2 linked regions of the Nonomuraea sp. NBC_00507 genome follow. The protein of the gene in region 1 interacts with the protein of each later gene in a pairwise test. Links are inferred from orthologs where the notes say so. Each region holds a gene or a part of one and is shown in the gene's direction. Other genes may lie near its edges.

Region 1 (16,251 bases):
GCCCCTGATCGGCACTACACCTTACGACACCAGGGGGGCCGATCGCACATCCACCGTCCAGCCAGGCCCCAGCTCGGGACGGCCGGCGGCGCGCCACCCCAGGAGGGCGGCGCCGAGCATGCCGGCGTCCACACCCAGCGCGGCCGGGATCAGCGGGGGCGCCTCGCGGAAGGCCAGGCGCTTGACCAGGCGGGTGCGTACGGGGTCGAAGAGGGCGGGGCCGGCCTCGGCGAGGCCGCCGCCCAGGACGATGACCGAGGGGTCGAGCAGCAGCGTGTACGTGGCCAGGGCCAAGGACAGGGCCTCCACGGCCTCGTCCCATACCTCGATGGCGATGGGGTCGTCAGAGGTGACCACCTGCTCGGCCTTGACGCCCTCGACGCCCGCCCGCTGACTGTAGCGGCGGCCCACCGAGGCGGCCGAGGCGTACGTCTCCAGGCAGCCGAACTGGCCGCAGGCGCACTGTTCGCCGTCGGGGAAGACCGGGGTGTGGCCGATCTCGCCGGCCCAGCCGGAAGAGCCGCCGTACGGCTCGCCGCGGATGATGGAGGCCCCGGCGATGCCCGTGCCGATAGGGAGGAACAGGAAGTCGGACAGGCCGCGGCCGGCACCCAGGATGCTTTCGGCGAGTCCGCCGGTGCGGACGTCGTGTCCCAGCATTACCGGGATGTCCAGGGTGGTGAAGTCGGTGGCGGGGACGTCGCGCCAGCCCAGGTTGGCCGCGTAGAGGGCGGCGTCTTCGGACACCAGGCCGGGCACGGCCAGCCCCACGCCGGCCGGGTCGCCGTCGCCTGCGGCGGCCAGGTGGCTGATGAAGTCGGAGATGGCGGTGACGACCGCCTCCGGGCCGTCCGCTCGCGGAGTGGGGCGCCGCTCGCTCAGCAGCACCGCGCCGGAGTCGTTGACCAGGCCGCCCTTCATGGACGTGCCGCCGACGTCGAGCGCGACAACGAACGCACTGCTCGTAGTACCACTGCTCCTGGTGCTGCTCACTGCGGACACGGTAGGAGACGATAGCGCAGGTCAGCAGATGCCTGGAATGCCCGATCCGGCCGCACGCTTCCCCGTCCTCCCGGCGCACGGTCAGGGCCGCGTCCTGTCCACGACGTCATGGGCTCGTGGCTCGGGGTCATGATGGGCGGCTCGGCTTGACGGCACCTGGCCACCTGTCCAGGACCCCGTGGCGGGTCAACGCACCATGGTCGCGCACATCTCGCGAGGCCTTCAGAGGCCCTCAGGCGCGTCCCAGCACCCGGTTGAGCGCTGCCTCCACCTCCGCCGACAACCCCGGCGGCGGCGGGCCCGTGGAGCCGGAGAGCGGGGTGTCCGAACGTGCCATCCACACGGCCCCGCAGGACCGGCACTCCACCTCGCCCAGCCGGCAGATCAGCGCCGTGGACCCGCAGGTGCCGCAGGCGTCCAGGTCGAGGTCGTGCAGCCGTTGACAGTCCGGGCAGATCAGGACCTGGGATTCCTTGCGCACCCCGCGCTGCCACGGACTGGCGCCGCGGACCGGGTCCGTCTGCCGGGCCCCGCACCGGTAGCAGGGCATCCTTCCCTCCGAAGTCAGTGAATGTCGGCGAGTGCCTTGACGTAGTCGGCGACGTCGCGTGCCGAAGAGATCGGATTGACCACCGACCACCGGATCACGCCCTCGCCGTCGATGATGAAGGTCCCCCGAAGCGCGAGCCCCTTCGCCTCATCGAACACACCGTACGCCTGCGCGACCTGTCCGTGTGGCCAGAAATCAGAGAGCAGAGGAAACGTGTAACCCTCGCGTTCCGCCCACGCACGGTGCGTGAACACCGAATCCACCGAAACCGTCAGCACTTGGGCGTCGTCGAACGGATGATCGCGCAGCGCGGACAGCTCGCTGTTACAGACGCCGGTGAAGGCGAGCGGATAGAAGACCAGCACGACCTTCCTGCCCCGGAACTGGGACAGGCGCACCGGAGTGCCGTGCTGGTCCTGCAGCTCGAAATCCGGAGCCAGGGCGCCGACCTCGGCAGGATGTGCGTTCACGGGCATCATCCTGCCGCATGGCAGGCGCTCGGGCTCCCTACGGTTGGCCCAAGTGCGACCCGATCTGCCGTCGACCCATGTGCGGCCCGATCTACCGTTTGCCCTTGGGCGTCACGAGTCTGGTCCCGGACCAGTCGGGCGCGGCGGAGATGCTGCTGGTCTGCGAGAGACCCGCAGTGGCGGCATCCTCCCCGATGTCGCTCGGCTCCACGTGGCCATCGCGTCCGGCCTTGGGAGTCAGCAGCCAGATCTGGCCGCCGTCGGCGAGTGCTCGCATGGCGTCGCTGAGAGCGTCGAAGAGGTCGCCGTCCCCGTCGCGCCACCACAGCAGCACCACGTCCACGACGTCGTCGCTCTCCTCGTCCAGCAGTTCGTTGCCGGTCAGTTCCTCGATGGAGTCGCGGAGCTCGTCGTCGACGTCCTCGTCCCAACCGATCTCCTGCACCACCTGACCCGGCTTGAGGCCGAGTCGTTCGGCCAGGCCGCGCTCGCTCTGCGCCTGACCCGCGGTCGCGCTCACGTTTATCCCTCCTGCTTGAGTGGCCGCATATGCGGTTTATCGCTTCGGCACAGTCCACACGCTGTGACCCTCAGTCGTCAACGGTCGCCACGGGTACGGCCCTAGTCGGCCATAATCAATCAGACAAAAACGACAGTCGAACCTGGCGTTGCGGGTTGTCGACGTTCAGATCCACGAGCGCCACCGACTGCCAGGTGCCCAGCGCCATCCGCCCGCCCAGCACCGGGATGGTGGCGTACGGCGGGATCAGCGCGGGCATGACGTGCGACCTGCCGTGGCCGCGCGAGCCGTGGGCGTGACGCCACCGGTCGTCGGCGGGCAAGACGTCGCGCAAGGCGGCGAGCAGGTCATCGTCACTGCCCGAGCCCAGCTCGAGCAGGGCGACGCCGGCGGTGGCATGCGGCACGAAAATGTGCAGCAACCCATCCTCGCCTTCGCCCTGAGCGCGCACGAAGTCGGCGCATTCGGCCGTGATGTCGTGCACCCTCTCTCGCGAACCCGTGGCCACAGAGATGATTTCAGATCTCACAGGGAAATCTTACTTATGCACCACCACGGCATCAGGGCCGGGAAACACCAGCCCGGTGTGCCCGTCGTCGAACCGCACCATGTAGGGAGGCTCGCCGTCAGGGCCCTTGACCTCCACGATTTCGCCTCCATGGTCCCTTTCACCCACGGTGCTCCCGTGCACCAGGAGGCGGTCGCCCACCGTCGCGTTCATATCTCCCACACTGGTACGCGGAATGCCCTACGAGAAGAGCGAATCCCGAGATCGGATGAATTTTGCCTCCCCCTTTCGGGGGAGGTCAGAAACATGACCAAAACGTTACGCTGCTCAGATGCGGCGTTTCGGGCTGCGTGGCACCGACGGCGGACTCGTACGTGATGATCGTCCTGGTGCCGCCAGCCAATAGCTCGGACTCATGGTGCTCACCGCCCGCTGGCCCGCGTGGAAGACCGCATCGCCACGGGCCGTCCGGCGGTCGTGGTCGGCGCGGCCGCAGGCTGGCCTAACTCGGGCATCGCCTCGCCGACGCTGATCTCTCCGAGCAGCAGTGGCACGACGGGCGGCTGCGGCAGGCGATCAGCGACCTGATCGACCTCGCCCACCAGCACGGCTGCGCCGGGATCGCGAACGGCTGCGGAGGAGGCAGCGTGGAGAGCTACCGGCCAGACCGCATCCCGCCCGCCGGCGCACGGGACGTGAGCCCGCCCGGGACCGCAGGCACGCCCCCGCAGGCACGCCCCCACGGCGGCAAGACCCGCCGGAGACAGGCGACCGGCTCACGCTGTTCCCCGCGCCCAACACCGTTCGGGGCGCACCCGGACCCGCCCCGGGCCCGACTCATGGCGATTCGCTAATATCGGCAGCTCGCCCAGGAGCGGTGATGATCTCCCCGCTTCGGGGGATGCCATGGGTAGCCATCGGACACAGCGAGCACAGCACGTAAAATTTCGTTTGTTTTCCCGTCTTGTTAAATTGGATCGGGGATGTAACCTGTGATGCGATTCGTCCTACCATCGGTGGTCTAGGCCATCGAAGATGGCCCTGCCAGCAGGGACACTCTGGTTACCAGCCAGTAGAGATGCGTTTTCTACGGCTAGCGACCAGGATGGAAGGCGACCCAGACCAGACATCAGTCATCCTCGGAAGGCGAGACCCAGTGGCTTCCGGACGCCAGCGATTCTCGATCATCAGCGACGGCCTACCCAGCCAACTGCCTGATGTCGACCCCAGCGAGACCAACGAGTGGCTCGAGTCTCTCGACAACGTCGTCAAGACCGAAGGCCGCACCAGAGCCCGCTACCTCATGCTGCGCATGCTGGAGCGGGCCCGCGAGCATCAGGTCGGCGTGCCGGGCCTGCGCAGCACCGACTACATCAACACGATCCCGCCGGAGCGCGAGCCCTGGTTCCCCGGTGACGAGCACGTCGAGCGCCGCATCCGCGCCTACATTCGCTGGAACGCGGCGATCATGGTGTCGAGGGCCAACGCCCGCACCAACGTGGGCGGCCACATCGCCACCTACGCCTCGGCGGCCTCGCTCTACGAGGTGGGCTTCAACCACTTCTTCCGCGGCAAGGATCACGGCGAGTCGGGCGACCAGGTCTTCTTCCAGGGGCACGCGGCGCCGGGCATCTACGCCCGCGCTTTCCTCGAGGGGCGGCTCAACGAGAGCCAGCTCGACGCGTTCCGCCAGGAGCTGTCGCACGGCTTCCGCGGCCTGCCCTCCTACCCGCACCCGCGGCTCATGCCGGACTTCTGGGAGTTCCCCACGGTCTCCATGGGTCTGGGCCCGATCGGCGCGATCTATCAGGCGCGGTTCAACCGCTACCTGCTCAACCGCCAGATCAAGGACACCAGCCGCAGCCACGTGTGGGCGTTCCTGGGCGACGGCGAGATGGACGAGCCCGAGTCGCTCGGCGCGATCGGCCTGGCCGCCCGTGAGGAGCTCGACAACCTCACGTTCGTGATCAACTGCAACCTGCAGCGGCTCGACGGCCCGGTACGCGGCAACGGCAAGATCATCCAGGAGCTGGAGTCGTACTTCCGGGGCGCCGGCTGGAACGTGATCAAGGTCGTGTGGGGCCGTGACTGGGACCCGCTGCTGGCGGCCGACGTGGACGGCGTGCTGGTCAACCAGATGAACACCACGCCGGACGGGCAGTTCCAGACCTACTCGGTCGAGTCGGGCTCCTACATCCGCGAGCACTTCTTCGGCTCCGACCCGCGCCTGCGCAAGATGGTCGAGCACCTGACCGACGACGACATCCGCAAGCTGTCGCGCGGCGGCCACGACTACCGCAAGGTCTACGCGGCGTTCAAGGCGGCCCGCGAACACGTCGGCCAGCCGACCGTGATCCTCGCCCAGACCATCAAGGGCTGGACCCTGGGCAAGGACTTCGAGGCGCGCAACGCCACGCATCAGATGAAGAAGCTCACCAAGGCCGAGCTGAAGGAGTTCCGCGACCGGCTCTACCTGCCGATCCCGGACTCGGCGCTGGAGGGCGACCTTCCCCCCTACTTCCACCCGGGCGAGAACGACCCCGAGATCCAGTACATGAAGGAGCGCCGCGCCGCGCTCGGCGGCGTGCTGCCCAAGCGGGTCCTGCGCGCCAAGCAGATCCAGCTGCCGGGCGACGAGGTCTACGGCGGCTTCGCCAAGGGCTCGGGCAAGCAGCAGGTCGCCACCACGATGGCGTTCGTGCGGCTGCTCAAGGACCTCATGCGGGACAAGGAGATCGGGCACCGGTTCGTGCCGGTCATCCCGGACGAGGCCCGCACGTTCGGTCTGGACGCCATGTTCCCGACGGCGAAGATCTACTCGCCGCACGGCCAGACGTACGAGGCCGTCGACCGGGAGCTGCTGCTGTCGTACAAGGAGGCCGTGCAGGGGCAGATCCTGCACGAGGGCATCAGCGAGTCGGGCTCCATGGCCTCGACCATCGCCGCCGGCACCTCCTACGCCACCCACGGCGAGCACATGATCCCGATCTACATCTTCTACTCGATGTTCGGCTGGCAGCGCACGGGCGACTCAATGTGGCAGATGGGCGACCAGATGGGTCGCGGCTTCCTGATCGGCGCCACCGCGGGCCGCACCACGCTCAACGGCGAGGGCCTGCAGCACGAGGACGGCCACACGCCGCTCATCGCCTCGACCAACCCGGCCGCGATCTCCTACGACCCGTCCTGGGCGTTCGAGGTGGCCTACATCGTCAAGGACGGCCTCAGGAGGATGTACGGCGACCAGCCGGAGAACGTCTTCTACTACCTGACCGTCTACAACGAGCCCTACCTGCAGCCGGCCCAGCCGGCGAACCTCGACGTGCAGGGCCTGCTCAAGGGGCTGTACAAGTTCGCCGACGGGCCGCAGACGCAGGGCCCGAAGGCCAACATCCTGTCCTCCGGCGTGGCGGGCCCGTGGGCGATGGAGGCGCAGCGGCTGCTGGCCGAGGACTGGGGCGTGTCGGCCGACGTGTGGTCGGCGACGTCGTGGTCCGAGCTGCGCCGCGAGGCGCTGGCGTGCGACGAGCACAACCTGCTCAACCCCGACGCCGAGCCGCGTGTCCCCTACGTCACCCAGGCGCTCTCCCAGGCCCAGGGGCCGATCGTGGGCGTCAGCGACTACATGAAGGCCGTGCAGGACCAGATCGCGCAGTGGGTGCCGGGCGACTGGTCCTCGCTGGGCACCGACGGGTTCGGCCTGTCCGACACCCGCTCGGCGCTGCGCCGCCACTTCCACGTGGACGCGGCCTCGATCACGCTGGCCGTGCTCACCCAGCTCGTCAAGCGCGGTGAGCTCGACGGCGAGGTGCTGCGCGAGGCCATCGCCCGCTACCACCTCAAGAACGGCGTCACCGAGGCCGGCGGCGCGGAGAGCAACGACACCCAATCCATGGGCGTCTGACGTCGGCGCTGGTGAGGCGGCAGGTTACGTGCCGCCTCACCCTGTTTATGTGCGCCGTCGCGTATCGTGGGCACTACTTCCCCCCGGAGAGACTGAGGGGAAGTTTTGTGCCATGCGACGCGTCCTAGCCGCCACCCTGCTCCTGGCGGCCGCCGGCTGTTCCAGTGTGCCCGCCGCCGAGCCCGCCACGGAGTCCGCCACGGAGTCCGGCGGTGGGAGCCTTGCCCCTGTCGAATGGGGGCCGTGCACCGACATCAAGCGCCCTGACGGCGAGCTACCGGCCCGCCAGGACGCCTCGGTGCGCTGCGGGAAGCTCGAGGTGCCCCTCGACTACGCCCAGCCGGCCGGGGAGACGATCGACCTGGCGCTGATCAAGCTGCCGGCCACGGGCCAGCGGCTCGGGTCGGTGGTGTTCAACTTCGGCGGCCCGGGCGCCTCCGGGGTGGACACGCTCGATCAGGCCGCCAAGGCGCTCACCACACTGCGGGCCCGTTACGACCTGATCAGCTTCGACCCGCGCGGCGTCGAGCGCAGCTCCGGGGTGCGCTGCGGCAGCGGGGCCGATATGGACCGATTCACCTCGCTTGACACGTTGCCGCCCAACGAGGAGACGCACCAGCGGAGCGAAGCGGCCAACAAGGAGTTCGCCGCGCTCTGCCAGAAGAACTCCGGCAAGATCCTGCCGTACGTCGGCACCGTGAACGCCGCCCGCGACCTGGACCGCATCCGCGCCGCCCTGGGCGACGCCAAGCTCAACTACGTCGGCATGTCCTACGGCACCCAGCTCGGCGGCGTCTACGCCACCCAGTTCCCCCAGAAGGTGGGCCGCATGGTGCTCGACGCGCCGCTCGACCCGACCGTCACGTTCGAGCAGCGGACGCTGGCCCAGACGCGTGGCTTCCAGCAGGCGTACGAGAGCTTCCTCAAGGCGTGCGTCAAGAACTCATGCACGATCGGCAGGGACCCGGCCACGGCCAACGCCAACGTCGAGAACCTGATGAATGAGCTGACGGCCAAACCGCTGAAGGTCGGCAACCGCGACCTCACTCAGGGGCTGGCGTCGACCGGCGTGGCCGCCGCGCTGTACTCGGAGATGACCTGGCCGTTCCTGGAGCAGGCGCTGAGCGATGCGCTCAAGGGCAAGGGCGGCGCGCTGATGTACCTGGCCGACTCCTACACCGGGCGCAAACCGGACGGCACCTACTCGACGCAGATGACCAGCTTCCCGGCGATCACCTGCGTCGACACCGCCGAGCGGCCGACCCCGGCCGAGTTGCGGCGCACCGAGCAGGCCGCGCTCAGGATCTCCCCGCTGTTCGGCAGCGAGGGCTCGGGCGGGCTGTGCCGGGTGTGGCCGGCCCAGGGCAGCGACCAGGCGCGGCACGTGAACGCCACCGGGTCGGCGCCGATCGTGGTGGTGGGCGGCAAGGGCGACCCGGCCACGCCGTACGAGTGGGCGCCCAGGCTCACGGCCCAGCTCAAGACCGCCACGCTGGTCACGTACATGGGCGAAGGGCACGGGGCGTACCTGTCGGGCAGCAAGTGCGTGCAGGGCCTCGTGGACGCGTACATGATCGACGGCAAGGTGCCGGAGAAGGGCGCCACGTGCCCGGCGGCCTAGTGTGTGGCGGGTGAAGGACTACGAGTCAGAGATCGAGACGGAGGCGGCACGCCTCGCGGAGTTGTCGGGCGACCTCTCGGTCCCGGTGCCCACGTGCCCGGGCTGGACGCTCGCCGAGTTGGTCACACACGTCGGCCAAACCCATCGGTGGGCGGTGCACGTGCTGCGCAACCGGGTGCAGGAGCGGGTCTGGTCGCGCCAGGTGCCCAGCGGGCTTGCCGAGGGTCAGAGCGGCGACGCCCGGTGGCTGCTGGCCGGAGCCGCGGAGCTGCTGCGAACCCTGCGCGAGACCGACCCGGAGCTGGCGGTGTGGACCTGGGGTCCCGACAAGCGGGCGTCCTGGTGGCCGCGGCGGATGGTGTTCGAGCTGGTGATCCACCGGGCCGACGCTGAGCTCGCGCTCGGCGTCGACCCGGTGATCCCGGCGGCGACCGCGGTGGACGGCATCGAGGAGTTCCTGCACAACCTGCCGTCCGCGGCCTGGGTCACCCGGTCCCTGGGCGAGCTCGGCGTGGAGGGGGCCACGATCCACCTCCACGCTAACGACGCCGAGGGCGAGTGGACGATCACGCAGGGACCCGCCGGGACGATCGCATGGGCCCGTGGCCACGCCAAGGGCGACACCGCCGTCCAGGGGCCGGTGCGCGACCTGCTCCTCATGCTGTACGGGCGGCGCTCCCCCGAGGCGCTCACCGTGTACGGCGACCACAGCTTGCTGGAGCGCTGGCTGACCGCTGCCGCGTTCTGACCGGCGCCTGATCCCCAGCGGACCGGCGTCGGAGGCCGTCGCCTTGGATCGGGCCGGTTTGGCCGACCGGAGCCGCCGGTCGTCGAGGCCCTGGGCGCGCCGCCGCTCGGCGATCGGCGGCGTGCCCAGGGCGAGGGGTGAACCGCTCCTGGGAAGCGGGCCCATGGCCTGCCGGGGTCGGCGGGGAAGGCGCTCTCCCCGGCCCGGCCACGGGTCATCACCTGCGGTGGAAGATCCCGAAGACGCTGCCGGACGTGTCACGCAGATAGGCGAAGTCCGTGCCCGCGCCGTCGTCGATCACCTTCGTGATCACCTTGCCGCCGAGCGTCTCGCTCTGGGCGCAGGTCGCCTCGACGTCGGCCACGTGCACGTGGAAGATCGCGTGGTTGGGGAACTCGCCCTTGGTGTTGTAGAGCCCGCCCACCGGCTGCTCACCGCCCGGATGGCCGATCAGCCGATAGTCGATCGGGCCCTCGTCGCGCATGAACGTCCAGCCGAACAGCCCGCCGTAGAACGTCTGAGCACCCTCGGGGTCGTCGGTCGCGACCTCGAACCACGTCACCGTGTTGTCCATCATCGTCTCCTTGCTTTCTCGAACAAGACAACGATGTAGCGTGTTGGCGACAACCCTATGTCGGTGTTTTCGATTGATTAATCGAGCACAGTGCCGTGCACGATCATCTCGGGCAGGTCGGTGGCGAAGCCCTCCAGCGGCCGGTCGGGGCAGCGCTCGGCGGTGACGGTGGCGGCCGCGATGCGGTCGAGGCGGAAGACGCGTACGTCGTCGCGCAGCCGGCACCACGCCACGAGATACCAGAAACCGCCGCGGCCACCCAGGAACACCCCTGGCTCGACGTCGCGTGAGGTGAGGGCCCCCTTGGCGTCGGCGTATTCGAGCCTGAGCACCCGGCGGCGCAGCAGCGCCTCCTCGATGGCCCGGGAGATGCCCTCGCCGCCGAGCGGCTGGATCGCGCTGCCCGGCTCCTCCGGCAGCCGCATGAGCTGCACCCGGCGGGCCAGCTCCCTGGCCAGATCGCCCTCGGGACCCGGCATGGCGGCGACCACCTTGCGTAAGGCGCTGCGGGCCTGCCGGCCGAACGGCTGGTCACCGGCCCGGCTGAGCGCCACCGCGATGGCCACCGCCTCGGCGGGCGTGAAGTTGAGCGGCGGCAGGGACATCTTCTTGTCGATGGCGTAACCGCCCTTGCGTCCCGGCTCGGCGTAGATCGGCACGCCCGACTCCTGCAGCGCGGTGATGTCGCGCTCGATCGTGCGCACGCTGACCTCGAACCGCTGAGCCAGCTCCCGCGCGGAACGGCGGCGGGGGGCGATGGCACGCAGGTCCTCGACGAGTGCGTAGAGCCGGTCGGTACGATTCACAGCCGTGACGCTACGCCGCGCCACCGACAATCGCCGGGGCCCGGGCAGCCCCGAGATACCCTCCTCACTGCCGGGTCACACGGCTATCACGGTTTCGGCCAGTGTCCTGACGCCCCTGTGGCGCATCTCACACCGCCGCCTGAGCCCCGGGTGGGGGAGCCCGCTTTCACGCCCGGCAAACGATCGCAGGTTTTTCCGCCGGCGATGTCGAAGAGGCCGCGCCGGCTCCGACCCGCTGACGCAAGCATCCGAAAGAGGCAGGAGACCATGAAGTACATGATCATCATTTACGGCAACCAGGAACTGTGGGAGTCGTTCTCGGCCGAGGAGACGCAGAAGCACATCGCCGAGCAGGACGCGTTCAACCGCAAGTACGCCGAGACAGGTGAGCTGCTGGGCGCGTTCGGCACCGCCGACGCCGTCCAGGCCAAGACCGTGCGGGTGCGCAACGGCTTGCCCGCCGTCACCGACGGCCCCTACCTGGAGTCCAAGGAATACCTGGCCAGCTGGTATCTGGTGGAGGTCGACGACGAGCAACGCGCCCTCGACCTGGCCGCCGAGCTGCCCTTCGCCTCGGTCGGCGCGGTCGAGGTCTGGCCGGTCCCGCACGAGGCCCCGGGCAACAGGATCTAGGCGCCGGCCCAGTCGAGCAGGCGGTCCAGCGGCCAGGTGTTGACGATGCGCTCGGCCTCGATGCCGCACCTGGCCGCCCGCTCGCACCCGTACCGCTGCCAGTCGAGCTGCCCGGGTGCGTGCGCGTCGGAGTCGATCGCGAACACGCAGCCCATCTCGTACGCCAGCCGCATCAGCCGCTTCGGCGGGTCGAGCCGATCGGGCCGGGAGTTGATCTCGACCGCCACCCCGAACCGCCGGCAGGCCTCGAAGACCAGCTCGGCCTCGAACTCCGACTCCGGCCGCTTGACGCCCCGCTTGCCGCCCGCCTGCACGACCCGCCCGGTGCAGTGCCCGAGCACGTCCACCAGCGGATTGGCGATCGCGGTGACCATCCGCCGCGTCATCTCCTCCCCGCCCATGCGCAGCTTGGAGTGCACGCTGGCGACCACGACGTCCAGCCGCTCCAGCAACGCGGGATCCTGGTCGAGCGTGCCGTCCGTGTTGATGTCCACCTCGATGCCGGTGAGGACCCTGAACGGCGCCAGCCGCTCGTTGAGCTTCGCCACCACCTCCAGCTGCCGCTCCAGCCGCTCCGCCGACAGGCCCTTGGCCACGGTCAGCCGCGGCGAATGGTCGGTCACCGCCACGTAGTCGTGACCGAGGCCGATGGCCGCCTCGGCCATCTCCTCGATCGGGGAACCGCCGTCCGACCAGTCCGAGTGGCTGTGCAGGTCGCCTTTCAACGCGGCCCGCAACACGGCGGTCTCGGCGTCCAGCTCGACCTCGGCAGTGGCCCGCATCCTTCTCAAGTACGTAGGAACCTGGCCGTCCAGGCTTTCGTTCACAACAAGAGCGGTGACTTTCCCGATGCCGGGCAGGTCGCCGAGTCCGCCGGTGCGGGCCAGCCGCACGAGCTCGTCCTGGGGGAGGTCGGCGACCACGGCGGCGGCGCGACGGAAGGCACGCACGCGGTAGGTGGGCTCGCCGGCGCGCTCCAGCAGGAAGGCGATCTCGCGCAGCGCCTCAGTCGGTTCCATGCGTTAAGTCATACCCAAGCCAATGGCAATCGCGGGCCGCTACACATTGATCGGCGACGCGGGCCACCGCTAGGCTGATCGGCCCAGGAAAGCAGGAGTTGATGGCAAAACCGCCGCAGGCGCCCACGGGGCAGCCGCGCAAATCGTCGAAGGTCGTTCCACTGGTCGTCCTCGGGGTCCTATCCGTGATGGTGGTCGGATATTGCTCCGCCGTGCAGGACGACGACGAGGTCGCCGCGGACTGCGTCGTCCAGCTTGCGGACGGCACCTACGAGGTCGTCGACGACGACAACTGCGAGGATGACGACGGCCGCACGCACTATTACGGCGGCTCCCGCGGGGCGTACATCTGGTATTACGGCGGCCGCAGGGTCGGCAACCGGGTCGAGGGCGGCACCACCTACCGGCCCTCTGACGTCAACATCACCTCTCGTAACGGCAAGTCGATCCAGCGGGGCGGGTTCGGCAACAGCTGGAGCGGCGGGAGCTGAGACGTGCGCCGCGAACATGGCACTCCCAGGGACGACTGGGAGAAGACGATCGAAAGCCACGGCCTGGCCTACCACCGGGCCGCGCACCCCGAGGGCCTGAGCCGGCCCTACTGGGACGAGTCCGTGCACTACGTCTTCTCGATGGACGAGGTCGAGGCGCTGGAGGAGCAGGTCGAAGAGCTCCACGGCATGTGCCTGCGCACCGTCGAGCACGTGATCTCCACCGGGCGCTTCGCCGACTTCGCCATCCCCGAGTGGGCGTGGGAGGAAGTGGCGCGCTCGTGGGAGCGCCGCGATCCGCACCTGTACGGCCGCTTCGACCTGCGCTACGACGGCACCGGCCCGGCCAAGCTGCTGGAGTACAACGCCGACACGCCGACCTCGCTCGTGGAGTCGTCCGTCGTGCAGTGGTTCTGGCTGCAGGACACGCACCCGGACGACGACCAGTGGAACTCCGTGCACGAGCGGCTCATCGACCGCTGGCGCGAGCTGCGGCTGCCGCCGGGGCCGGTGCACTTCTCGTTCACGAACGCGGACGAGACCGGCGAGGAGGCCATGACGGTGGCCTACCTGCAAGAGACCGCCGAACAGGCGGGACTGCAGACGGCCGCCATCGCCATGGAGGACATCGGCTGGGACTCGCTCAACATGCGCTTCGTCGACCTCGACGAGCAGATGATCCGCTCGGTGTTCAAGCTCTACCCCTGGGAGTGGATGCTGAGCGACGAGTTCGGCCGGCACGCGGTGCGGCACGCCACCTGGATCGAGCCGCTGTGGAAGGCGCTGCTGTCCAACAAGGCCCTGCTGGCCGTGTTGTGGGAGCTCTACCCAGGGCATCCCTCGCTGCTGCCCGCCTACCTGGACGGCCCGCGCGAGCTGACCTCCTACATCGCCAAGCCGTTGCTCGGCAGGGAGGGCGCCTCCATGCGGATCGTCACCCCGGAGGGCACTCAGGAGACGCCCGGCAGATACGGCCAGGAAGGTTACGTCTTCCAGGGCTTCGAGGCGCTGCCCGTGTTCGAGGGGCAGCGGCCGGTGCTCGGCGCCTGGATGGTCGCCGACGAGTCGGCCGGCCTCGGCATCAGGGAGACGACCGGCCTGATCACCGACGACACCTCCTCCTTCGTCCCGCATCGCATCGCGGGCTGACACCCTCCACGTGATAGGAACTGACGTGACCCTTCTCGAAACCCTCGCCCGCGGCGCGGGTGCCATCGCCTCGTACGCCGCCGTCGGCGTGATCCTGATGATCGTCGGCTTCTACGTGATCGACTGGGCCACCCCTGGCAAGCTGAGCGAGATCATCCGCAGCGAGCGCAATCCGAACGCCACCCTGCTGGCCACGTCCGCCCTGGCCGCCGTCGGCCTGATCGTGGCCGCCTCCATCTGGTCCTCCGGCGGCCGGCTCGCCGAGGGCCTGGCGGGCACGGCGGTGTTCGGCCTGGTCGGGATCGTGGTGCAGACCGTGGCGATGCTCATATTCGACAAGATCGTCGGGATCTCGGTACGCGACCTGGTCAAGGAGCAGCAGTTGCAGCCGGGCGCGCGGCTGCTGGCGGTGACGCATGTGGCGATCGGCCTGATCACCGCTGTCGCGGTCATCTGACGGGCGTCGCATTCACCTGGGCCGAACTGGCACTCTAGAAGACGTGACAGACCGGACCCGGGAGGACACCACGCGCAGGCTCGAGCGGGCCATGGGCTCGCTCGGCACGGCGGCGATGGCACGCATGGACGACCAGTTGCCGTGGTTCCGCGCGCTCAGCGCCGAGGACCGGTCATGGGTGGGGCTCGTGGCCCAGGCCGGCATCGCGGCGTTCGTGGAGTGGTTCTCGACCGCCGGGGAGGACCCGCCCACGCCGAGCATCGAGTTCTTCGGCACCGCCCCGCGCGAGCTGAAGCGCTCGATATCGCTCCAGCAGACCGTCGACATCGTCAGGGTCGTGGTCGAGATCGTCGAGGCCCGCACCCACGAGCTGGCCTCCCCCGGCGGCGAGGACCAGCTGCAGCAGGCCATGCTCCGCTACACCCGGGACGTCGCCTTCGCCGCCGCCCACGTCTACGCCCGCGAGGCCGAGGCCAGGGGCTCGTGGGACGCCCGGCTTGAGGCGCTGATCGTGGACGCCCTCGTGCGCGGCGAGGTGGACGACGGGCTGCACTCGTGGGCCGCCGCGCTCGGCTGGACCTCCTCCCCCGTGGTCGTCATCGCCGGCCACGCCCCCGAAGACGACCCCCGCGCGGTGATCGACGGCCTGCGGGAGAAGGGCCGGCGCATCGGCATGGACCTGCTGGCCGGCGTGCAGGCCGACCGGCTGATCGTGATCGTCGGCGGCGCGCAGAGCGTTGACGACGCCGCCAAACAGGTCGTGGCCCGCTTCGGCATCGGGCCCATCGTGATCGGCCCCGAGGTCCCCGACCTGCACGCGGCCGCCAGGTCGGCCAGGGCCGCGCTGGCCGGGCTGAAGGCGTCCTCCGGGTGGCCGGACGCGCCCCGCCCGGTGCACGCCGAGGACCTCCTGGCCGAGCGGGCGCTCGACGGCGACGACGATGCCAGGCAGCAGCTCATCGAGCACGTCTACCTGCCGCTCGCCGGCACTCCGCTGCTCGACACGCTGGCGACGTACCTGGAGCAGGGCACCTCGCTGGAGGCGACGGCACGGCTGCTGTTCGTCCACCCCAACACCGTCCGCTACCGGCTCAAGAAGATCACCGAGCTGACCGGATACCTGCCGACGGAGGGCCGGTCCGCCTTCACGCTCCAGGTCGGCCTGATTCTGGGCAGGCTCGCGGAGAGCGCCGTAACTTGGCGGGCCCTAACGTAATGGCGCCGAAATCCCCACTGTAGGCTTCCTACAAATCGCCGTGGACAAAGTTCGTACGGATCTCTATCCGCGTGTCGGAGTTCTACAGGGCAAGGTGGATTTCGTGCTTGTAGTCGTCGCTCCGGGCCAAGGTGCCCAAACCCCAGGCTTCCTGACCCCATGGCTCGAGCTGCCCGGTCTCGCTGACCGGCTCGGCGCCTGGTCCGAGGTCGCCGGGATCGACCTGATCGCCTACGGGACCACCGCCGACGCCGACGAGATCCGCGACACCGCCGTCGCCCAGCCGCTGCTCGTGGCCGCCGCCCTGGCCTCCGCCGAGGCGCTCGGTGTGGCCCCCGACGTGCTCGCGGGCCACAGCGTAGGGGAGTTCGCCGCGGCCGCCCTGGCCGGGGTGCTCACCCCGGAGGAGGCGCTCACCCTCGTACGCGAGCGCGCCCAGGCCATGGCCAAGGCCGCCGCCATCACCGCGACCGGCATGACCGCCGTGCTCGGCGGCGTGGGGGACGAGGTGCTCGCCGCCATCGAGCGGCACGGGCTGACGCCCGCCAACATCAACGGCGCCGGCCAGATCGTGGCCGGCGGC
Region 2 (6,241 bases), 4.7 Mb from region 1 along the record:
GGCCCGCCAGCCGCACCTCGGTCAGCGCCGTCGCCGTGGCCGTGCGCGGCCGCGGGTCGAACAGGGACAACTCGCCGAACATCTCGCTCGGCCCCAGCACGCTCAACAGGTTTTCCCTGCCGTCGGGCGAGGTGCGGGAAAGCTTGATCTTGCCTTCCAGCACGACGTAGAGCCGGTCACCGGTCTCGTTCTCGTGGAAGAGCGTCTGTCCCTTGGACAGCTGGACCTCGGTGATGCTCGTGCGCAGCGCCGCGGCGCTCTCGCGGTCCAGCGCGGCGAACAGGGGGGCCTTGCCCAGCACATCTTCGGTGTTCACTCTGCCTCCTCTGCTGCCATTGTGACTCACCCCACTCCGAGCAGCACACACAGGTTATGGGAATCCCGGAGTGTTCTGGTTCGTAACGATGAGCCTTATCCAGGGGAAAAGTACCGGAAGTCCTGGATCAAGAGGCGAGCAGGTCGTCGACAGAGGCCACGGCCGTCGCCACGGTATGGCCGAGGAGGACGCGCAGCAGGTCCACGGCCCTCGGGCGAGCCGCTGCGTCCGATTGGCGGCATTGCTCCACCGCGATGCGCAGCGCGGGAGGCAGGACCGCGCGATCGCCGTCCTGGACACCGGTCGCCGCGAACACCACGAGATCGGCCCAGGCTTGTATGTCCTCGGCCGTCGAGCCTCCAGCCTTGGGATGCCAGCCGATGAGCACCTGGCCCCGCGTGCCGAGCGCCACGCTCTCCGGGCTGAGCCGCAGCCCGGACATGCCGCTCGCGTGCAGCCTGGCCAGGGTGGCTGCGCAGGCGATGGCGAGGCGCTGCAGCGCCTGCCCACGCAACGGCCCCGAGTGCCGGACGAAGTCCGCAAGCGCCGCGCCCTGACCGCTCATGGCCACCGCCTCCCGTGTCGCCAGGTTGTACGCGGTCGAGGCGGTCCAGGGTTCAATCCTTTGTGGCTACCCTTGCGGCATGGCGACGAACGCGGCGGGGCGCAAGCCGGAGACCCAGCTGGCACTGGTGCGGCGGGCGCGCAAGATGAACCGCATCCTCGCGGAGACCTACCCGGACGCCCACTGCGAGCTCGACTTCCGCAACCCGCTCGAGCTGCTGGTCGCGACCATCCTCTCCGCGCAGTGCACGGACAAGCGGGTCAACATGGTGACCCCCATTCTCTTCGCGAAGTATTCGACGGCCGAGGACTACGCCGCCGCGGACCGGACCGACGTGGAGGAGATCATCCGCTCGACCGGGTTCTTCCGCGCGAAGACCAACAGCATCATCGGCATGGCGCAGGCGATCTGCGAGCGGCACGGCGGCGAGGTGCCGGGCAAGCTGAAGGACCTGGTCAAGCTGCCCGGAGTGGGCCGCAAGACGGCCAACGTGGTGCTGGGCAACGCGTTCGGGGTGCCGGGACTCACCGTCGACACCCATTTCCAGCGCTTGGTGCGCCGCTTCGGCTGGACGGAGGAGACCGACCCGGTCAAGATCGAGCACGTCGTGGCCGAGCTGCTGCCCAGGCGCGAGTGGACGATCTTCTCGCACCGGGTGATCTGGCACGGCCGCCGCATCTGCCACGCCCGGCGCCCGGCCTGCGGCGTCTGCCCGCTGACCGCGCTCTGCCCCGCGTACGGCACCGGCCCCACCTCGGCCGCCGAGGCCCAGAAGCTCGTCAGACCCGGCCCCTTCTCCTGACCGGCGGGGAAGTCACCGGAGTCCCGGCGTGTTGGAGGATGCGTGACCCAAGTCCCCGACTGGCTCGACAGGCTGGCGGCGCAAGCGCAGCAGACCCGAGTCCCCCGATACCTGCGGCCACCCGACGGGCGCGGGCGGGCCGCGGCGGTGCTGATGTTGTTCGGTGAAGGGCCGCTCGGCCCCGACGTGCTCCTCATTCAGCGCAGCACGCGCGGCCGCAGGCACGCGGGCCAGCCCGCCTTTCCAGGCGGCGGCGTGGACCCCGAGGACGGCGGCCCGATCGAAGCGGCGCTACGCGAGGCTGAGGAGGAGACCGGGCTCGACCGGAGCGGGGTCGAGGTGCTGTGCGCGTTGTCGGAGCTCTATCTCACCTACAGCGACAACCGGGTCACGCCGGTGATCGGGTGGTGGCGCGAGCCGTCGGCGGTGCACGCGGCCTCGCCCGACGAGGTCGAGTCCGTGGAGCGGGTACCGATCGCGGAGCTGGTCGACCCGGACAACCGGATCATGTTGCGACACCCCAGCGGCATGGCGGGGCCGGCGTTTCGCGTGCGGGGCATGCTGGTGTGGGGGTTCACGGCGATGGTCCTGGACTCGGTGCTGCGCGAGGCGGGGCTCGAACGGCCGTGGGACTCCTCGCGGATCGAGGAGCTGCCTCCTGAGGTGGTCCGCCTAGCGCGCTGAGCGGAGCGCCACGCCCAGTGAGGCCCAGCCGGCCACGTCGGCATCGCTGTCGCCGGCCAGCATGCGCAGCGCGTCCAGGCCCGCCGGGTCCGGCGGGTCGCCGAGCACGTGGTGCAGCGCGTACGCGGCGCCGTACCTGACCCTCGCGTCGTCGTGGCCGGCCAGGTCGATCACGGACGGCAGCGAGCGCGGGTCGCCCAGGTGGCCGAACGCGATCAGCACCGAGTAGAGGACCATGGCGTCGTCCTCGCTGGCGGCCAGGAAGCGCAGCACCGGCAGCGTACGGTCCGCGAACGGCCGCAACATCCCCATGATGTCCACCCCGAGCAGCCGCTCGGGCACGGTCTCCGCGGCGCACAACCGTCGCGCCTCGATGAACGACTCCAGGTCGCCGCGCTGACGCAGCACGGAGATGACGTGCCAGCGCAGCGGGCCGTCGGGATCGCTGTCCCGTAGAGCTGCGTCGATCAGATCGCGCACTGTTCCCTCGGCCGGCGGCATACCGCTCAAGGTAGCCAGGGGTGACGCCGTCCTGGCCGAAGACTTGCACGCTTGACCGTATCGCTGGCTACCTTTGAAGCGTGCGCGGTGATCTGCTTGACCTCATCTTGATCGGCCTCATGGTCGCCTTCGGCATCTCGGGATACCGCCAGGGCTTCATCATCGGGGTCATGAGCTTCGTGGGGTTCGCAGGCGGAGCCGTGCTGGGCGTGTTCATCGCGCCGCCCATCGCCAAGGCCGTCGTGGACGGCGACACGCCGCAGGCGTTGCTGGCCATCGTGATCGTGTTCCTGTCCGCCACCATCGGCCAGTTCGCCTCCTCGACCATCGGCGCCGTCGTGCGCAGCCACGTCACGTGGGAGCCCGCGAAGATGGCCGACGCGGTCGGCGGCACCTTCGCCAGCGCGCTGTCCGTGCTGGTCTTCGCCTGGCTGATCGGCTCGCTGATCATCTCCACGGCCTTCACCCCGCTCGTCGACCAGGTCAAGAACTCCGCGCTGCTCACCACGGTCGACGACGCGATCCCGCAGGCGGCACGCAACTGGCAGCAGCCGTTCAAGAAGTTCATCGACCGCTCGGAGTTCCCGCCCGTCTTCGACGCCATCGGCGCCGGCCAGCTCATCGACGTGCCGCCGCCCGACCAGAGCGTGTTTCAGGGCGACCGGCTCAACCGGGCCCGGCGCGCGATCGTCAAGGTGCAGGGCAACGCGGAGAGCTGCAACAAGCACATCGAGGGCACCGGCTTCATCTACGCCCCTGGCCGGATCATGACCAACGCGCACGTGGTCGCGGGCGTGACCAGGGACCTGCAGGTCATCGACCACAACAACGTCAGGCACGCGGCCACGGTCGTGCGCTACAACCCGCGCCGCGACATCGCCGTGCTCCACGTCCCCGGGCTCGACCTGCCGCAGCTCGCCTTCGACGGCGAGGGCGGCCGGGGCGACGGCGCGATCATCGCCGGGTTCCCGAAGGGCAAGGGCTTCACGGCGGTGGCGGCCAGGATCGGCGGCCGGCTCGACGCCGAGGGCCCCGACATCTATCGGGAGAACACCGTCACCCGCAAGGTCTACGTGGTTCGCGGTGAGGTGCTGCCCGGAAACTCGGGTGGCCCCCTGCTTACGCCGGACGGCCGCGTCTACGGCGTGATCTTCGCCGCGGCGGTCAACGAGAAGGAGACCGGCTACGTGCTGACGGCCGAGGAGGTCGCCCCCGACGCCTCCGCCGGTCGCAACGACACCACGCCGGCCAGCACGCAGGAGTGCGACTAGCCGCCGGAGCCCCCGCGCGTGAGGGTCTGTCCTCGCACGTTCTGATGTGATAGCTTCTCACAATGTGAAAGCTAATCACATGCAGATGCGCAGACTCGGCAGGACGGACATCGAGATCACCCCCATCGGCCTGGGCTGCATGCAGTTCTCCGGCACGCGGAACGTCACCCGCTGGATCGTCAGGCCGATCGACCAGGCGACCGCCACGTCGGTGGTGCGGGCCGCACTCGACGGCGGCGTCAACTGGTTCGACACGGCGGAGATGTACGGCGCGGGTCACTCCGAGGAGATGCTGGCCGCCGCGCTCAAGGAGTGCGGCATCGCTCCTGGCGAGGTCGCCGTCGCGACCAAATGGGCGCCGCTCGGGCGCACCGCGACCAGCATCCTCCGCACCATCGGCGACCGGCTGACGCATCTCGGCGGCTTCCCGATCGACCTGCACCAGATCCACATGCCGACAGGCAGCCTCTCGAGCATTCCCGCCCAGCTCAAGGCCATGGCCAAGCTGCTCAACGCGGGGAAGATCCGCTCGGTCGGGGTGAGCAACTTCTCCGCCCGCCAACTCGCGCTCGCCCACCGGGTGCTGGCCGGCGAAGGCGTCACGCTGGCCGCGAACCAGGTCAGGATCAACCTGCTGCACAGGAACATCGAGCGTGACGGCGTCCTGGACACCGCCCGCAGGCTGGGTGTCACGCTGATCGCGTACTCGCCGCTGGAGGGCGGGATCCTCACCGGCCGCTATCACGAGGATCCGGCGCTGGCCAGGTCGGCGCCGGTGATGCGCAGGTTCTTCGGGCGCCGCGAGCTGAGCGCCAAGGGGATCGCGCGGACGCGGCCGCTCATCGACGCCATGCGCGAGATCGGGACGTCCTACGGCGTGTCCATCGCGCAGGTGGCGCTGAACTGGGTGATCACCCGGTACGGCGACGCGGTGGTGGCCATACCCGGCGCCTCCAAGCCGCGGCAGGCGAGTGAGGCGGCGGGCGCGATGGCGTTCACGCTCAGCGAGGCGGAAGTCCGCCGGCTGGATGAGCTGTCGCTAACCTGAACCTGTGCCCCGAACGACCAAGCGCGACCGCTACCACCACGGCGACCTGCGGGCCGCGCTGATCGACACCGCGACGGAGCTGATCGCCGAGCACGGGGTCCAAGGGTTCTCCCTCGCCGAGGCCAGCAGACGGCTCGGCGTCGCGGTCAGCGCCCCCTACCGCCACTTCGCCGACCGGGATGAGCTGCTGCTCGCGGTCGGGGTGCGGGCGGGCGAGCTGCTGGTCGCGGCCGTCCGCGCCGAAGAGCGCGGCAGCGCGCCCGAGGACCGGCTCGTTGCGGTGGCCAGGGGGTACGTCAGGTTCGCCGCCAAACACCGCGCGTTGTTCGAGTCGCTGTTCGGCGCGGCGCTCTCCCCGATCGGCGAGCCGGAGCTGGAGCGGGCATCCCAGCCGGTCAAGGAGGCCTTCCACACGGCGGCGATGACGCTGGCGGACGGGGACCCGGCGGCGGCCGAGGCGCTCGGGGTGGCCGTGGCGGCCACCGCGCACGGGCACGCGGGGCTGCTGCACCTGGGGATGTTCGGCCAGGGCGACGAGGCCGTGGACACGGCTGTGCGACGCGCGGCCGCCGCCACCGTCGCGCTCATCGAGGGGCGCGCGGCGCTGCGTTAGCCGGGGAGTTTCTCCAGGATCAAGGCGATCGCTTCGGCAGGGTCGCTGTCATGGCTCAGGTGGGAGGCGGCCTTGCCGACCGCGTCGTACACGCCCCCGTACGCCTGCGCCTTGGCCGCGCCCCGGCTGAAGAGCGTCACCGCGCCGGGCCCGTTGCCGCGCTGCAGGTGCGTCAGCCCGACGCAGATCTGCGCCAGGCCCTGCCACAGATCACGCTCGTCGTCGGGGGCGCATTTCCAGCGGCCCTCGAACACCTCGTGCGCGTTGAACGGCATTCCCTCGCTCAGGAACCTGCGGCCGTCGGCCAGGGCCTGCTCGGTCGTGGGCGCGTAGTCGTCGGGAACCCTGGGCACGCCGGGCGAGCCGTAGGGGAGCGGCCTGCCGAACGCGTCGCGCGGCCTGCCCTGGCGCGGCCGGCCCTCGGGGTCGCGGTCTCTCATC

Evidence for each region.
Region 2: the proteins of aceE (region 1) and nth interact in binary tests that used the Escherichia coli proteins (3 or more experiments, as listed by UniProt). The link is inferred for Nonomuraea sp. NBC_00507 from one-to-one orthologs.

Annotation. Positions count from the first base shown.
Region 1 is NZ_CP107853.1:5,589,585-5,605,835, reverse strand. What follows is about bases 3,896-7,154. They hold aceE (pyruvate dehydrogenase (acetyl-transferring), homodimeric type), read left to right. Parts: upstream 3,896-4,206; coding sequence 4,207-6,954; downstream 6,955-7,154. Other genes in these bases: OHA25_RS27245 (alpha/beta hydrolase), read left to right, coding at 7,067-7,154. Outside these bases: OHA25_RS27285 (ROK family protein), read right to left, coding at 22-993; OHA25_RS27280 (hypothetical protein), read right to left, coding at 1,235-1,552; OHA25_RS27275 (peroxiredoxin), read right to left, coding at 1,567-2,028; OHA25_RS27270 (DUF3052 domain-containing protein), read right to left, coding at 2,114-2,542; OHA25_RS27265 (secondary thiamine-phosphate synthase enzyme YjbQ), read right to left, coding at 2,658-3,071; OHA25_RS27260 (DUF1918 domain-containing protein), read right to left, coding at 3,081-3,263; OHA25_RS27255 (hypothetical protein), read right to left, coding at 3,473-3,652; more of OHA25_RS27245, read left to right, coding at 7,155-8,575; OHA25_RS27240 (maleylpyruvate isomerase family mycothiol-dependent enzyme), read left to right, coding at 8,586-9,323; OHA25_RS27235 (VOC family protein), read right to left, coding at 9,541-9,900; OHA25_RS27230 (helix-turn-helix transcriptional regulator), read right to left, coding at 9,975-10,703; OHA25_RS27225 (YciI family protein), read left to right, coding at 10,971-11,336; OHA25_RS27220 (PHP domain-containing protein), read right to left, coding at 11,333-12,355; OHA25_RS27215 (hypothetical protein), read left to right, coding at 12,457-12,846; OHA25_RS27210 (glutathionylspermidine synthase family protein), read left to right, coding at 12,850-13,995; OHA25_RS27205 (DUF350 domain-containing protein), read left to right, coding at 14,021-14,452; and 2 more genes. UniProt on the Escherichia coli protein: Component of the pyruvate dehydrogenase (PDH) complex, that catalyzes the overall conversion of pyruvate to acetyl-CoA and CO(2).
Region 2 is NZ_CP107853.1:911,196-917,436, reverse strand. The notes cover bases 1-2,821. They hold nth (endonuclease III), read left to right. Parts: upstream 1-960; coding sequence 961-1,683; downstream 1,684-2,821. Other genes in these bases: OHA25_RS04745 (HEAT repeat domain-containing protein), read right to left, coding at 2,356-2,821; OHA25_RS04750 (NUDIX hydrolase), read left to right, coding at 1,726-2,367; OHA25_RS04760 (hypothetical protein), read right to left, coding at 444-881; OHA25_RS04765 (Crp/Fnr family transcriptional regulator), read right to left, coding at 1-316. Also shown: more of OHA25_RS04745, read right to left, coding at 2,822-2,868; OHA25_RS04740 (MarP family serine protease), read left to right, coding at 2,949-4,139; OHA25_RS04735 (aldo/keto reductase), read left to right, coding at 4,219-5,187; OHA25_RS04730 (TetR/AcrR family transcriptional regulator), read left to right, coding at 5,192-5,800; OHA25_RS04725 (DUF309 domain-containing protein), read right to left, coding at 5,797-6,240; OHA25_RS04720 (alpha/beta fold hydrolase), read right to left, coding at 6,237-6,241. UniProt on the Escherichia coli protein: DNA repair enzyme that has both DNA N-glycosylase activity and AP-lyase activity. The DNA N-glycosylase activity releases various damaged pyrimidines from DNA by cleaving the N-glycosidic bond, leaving an AP (apurinic/apyrimidinic) site.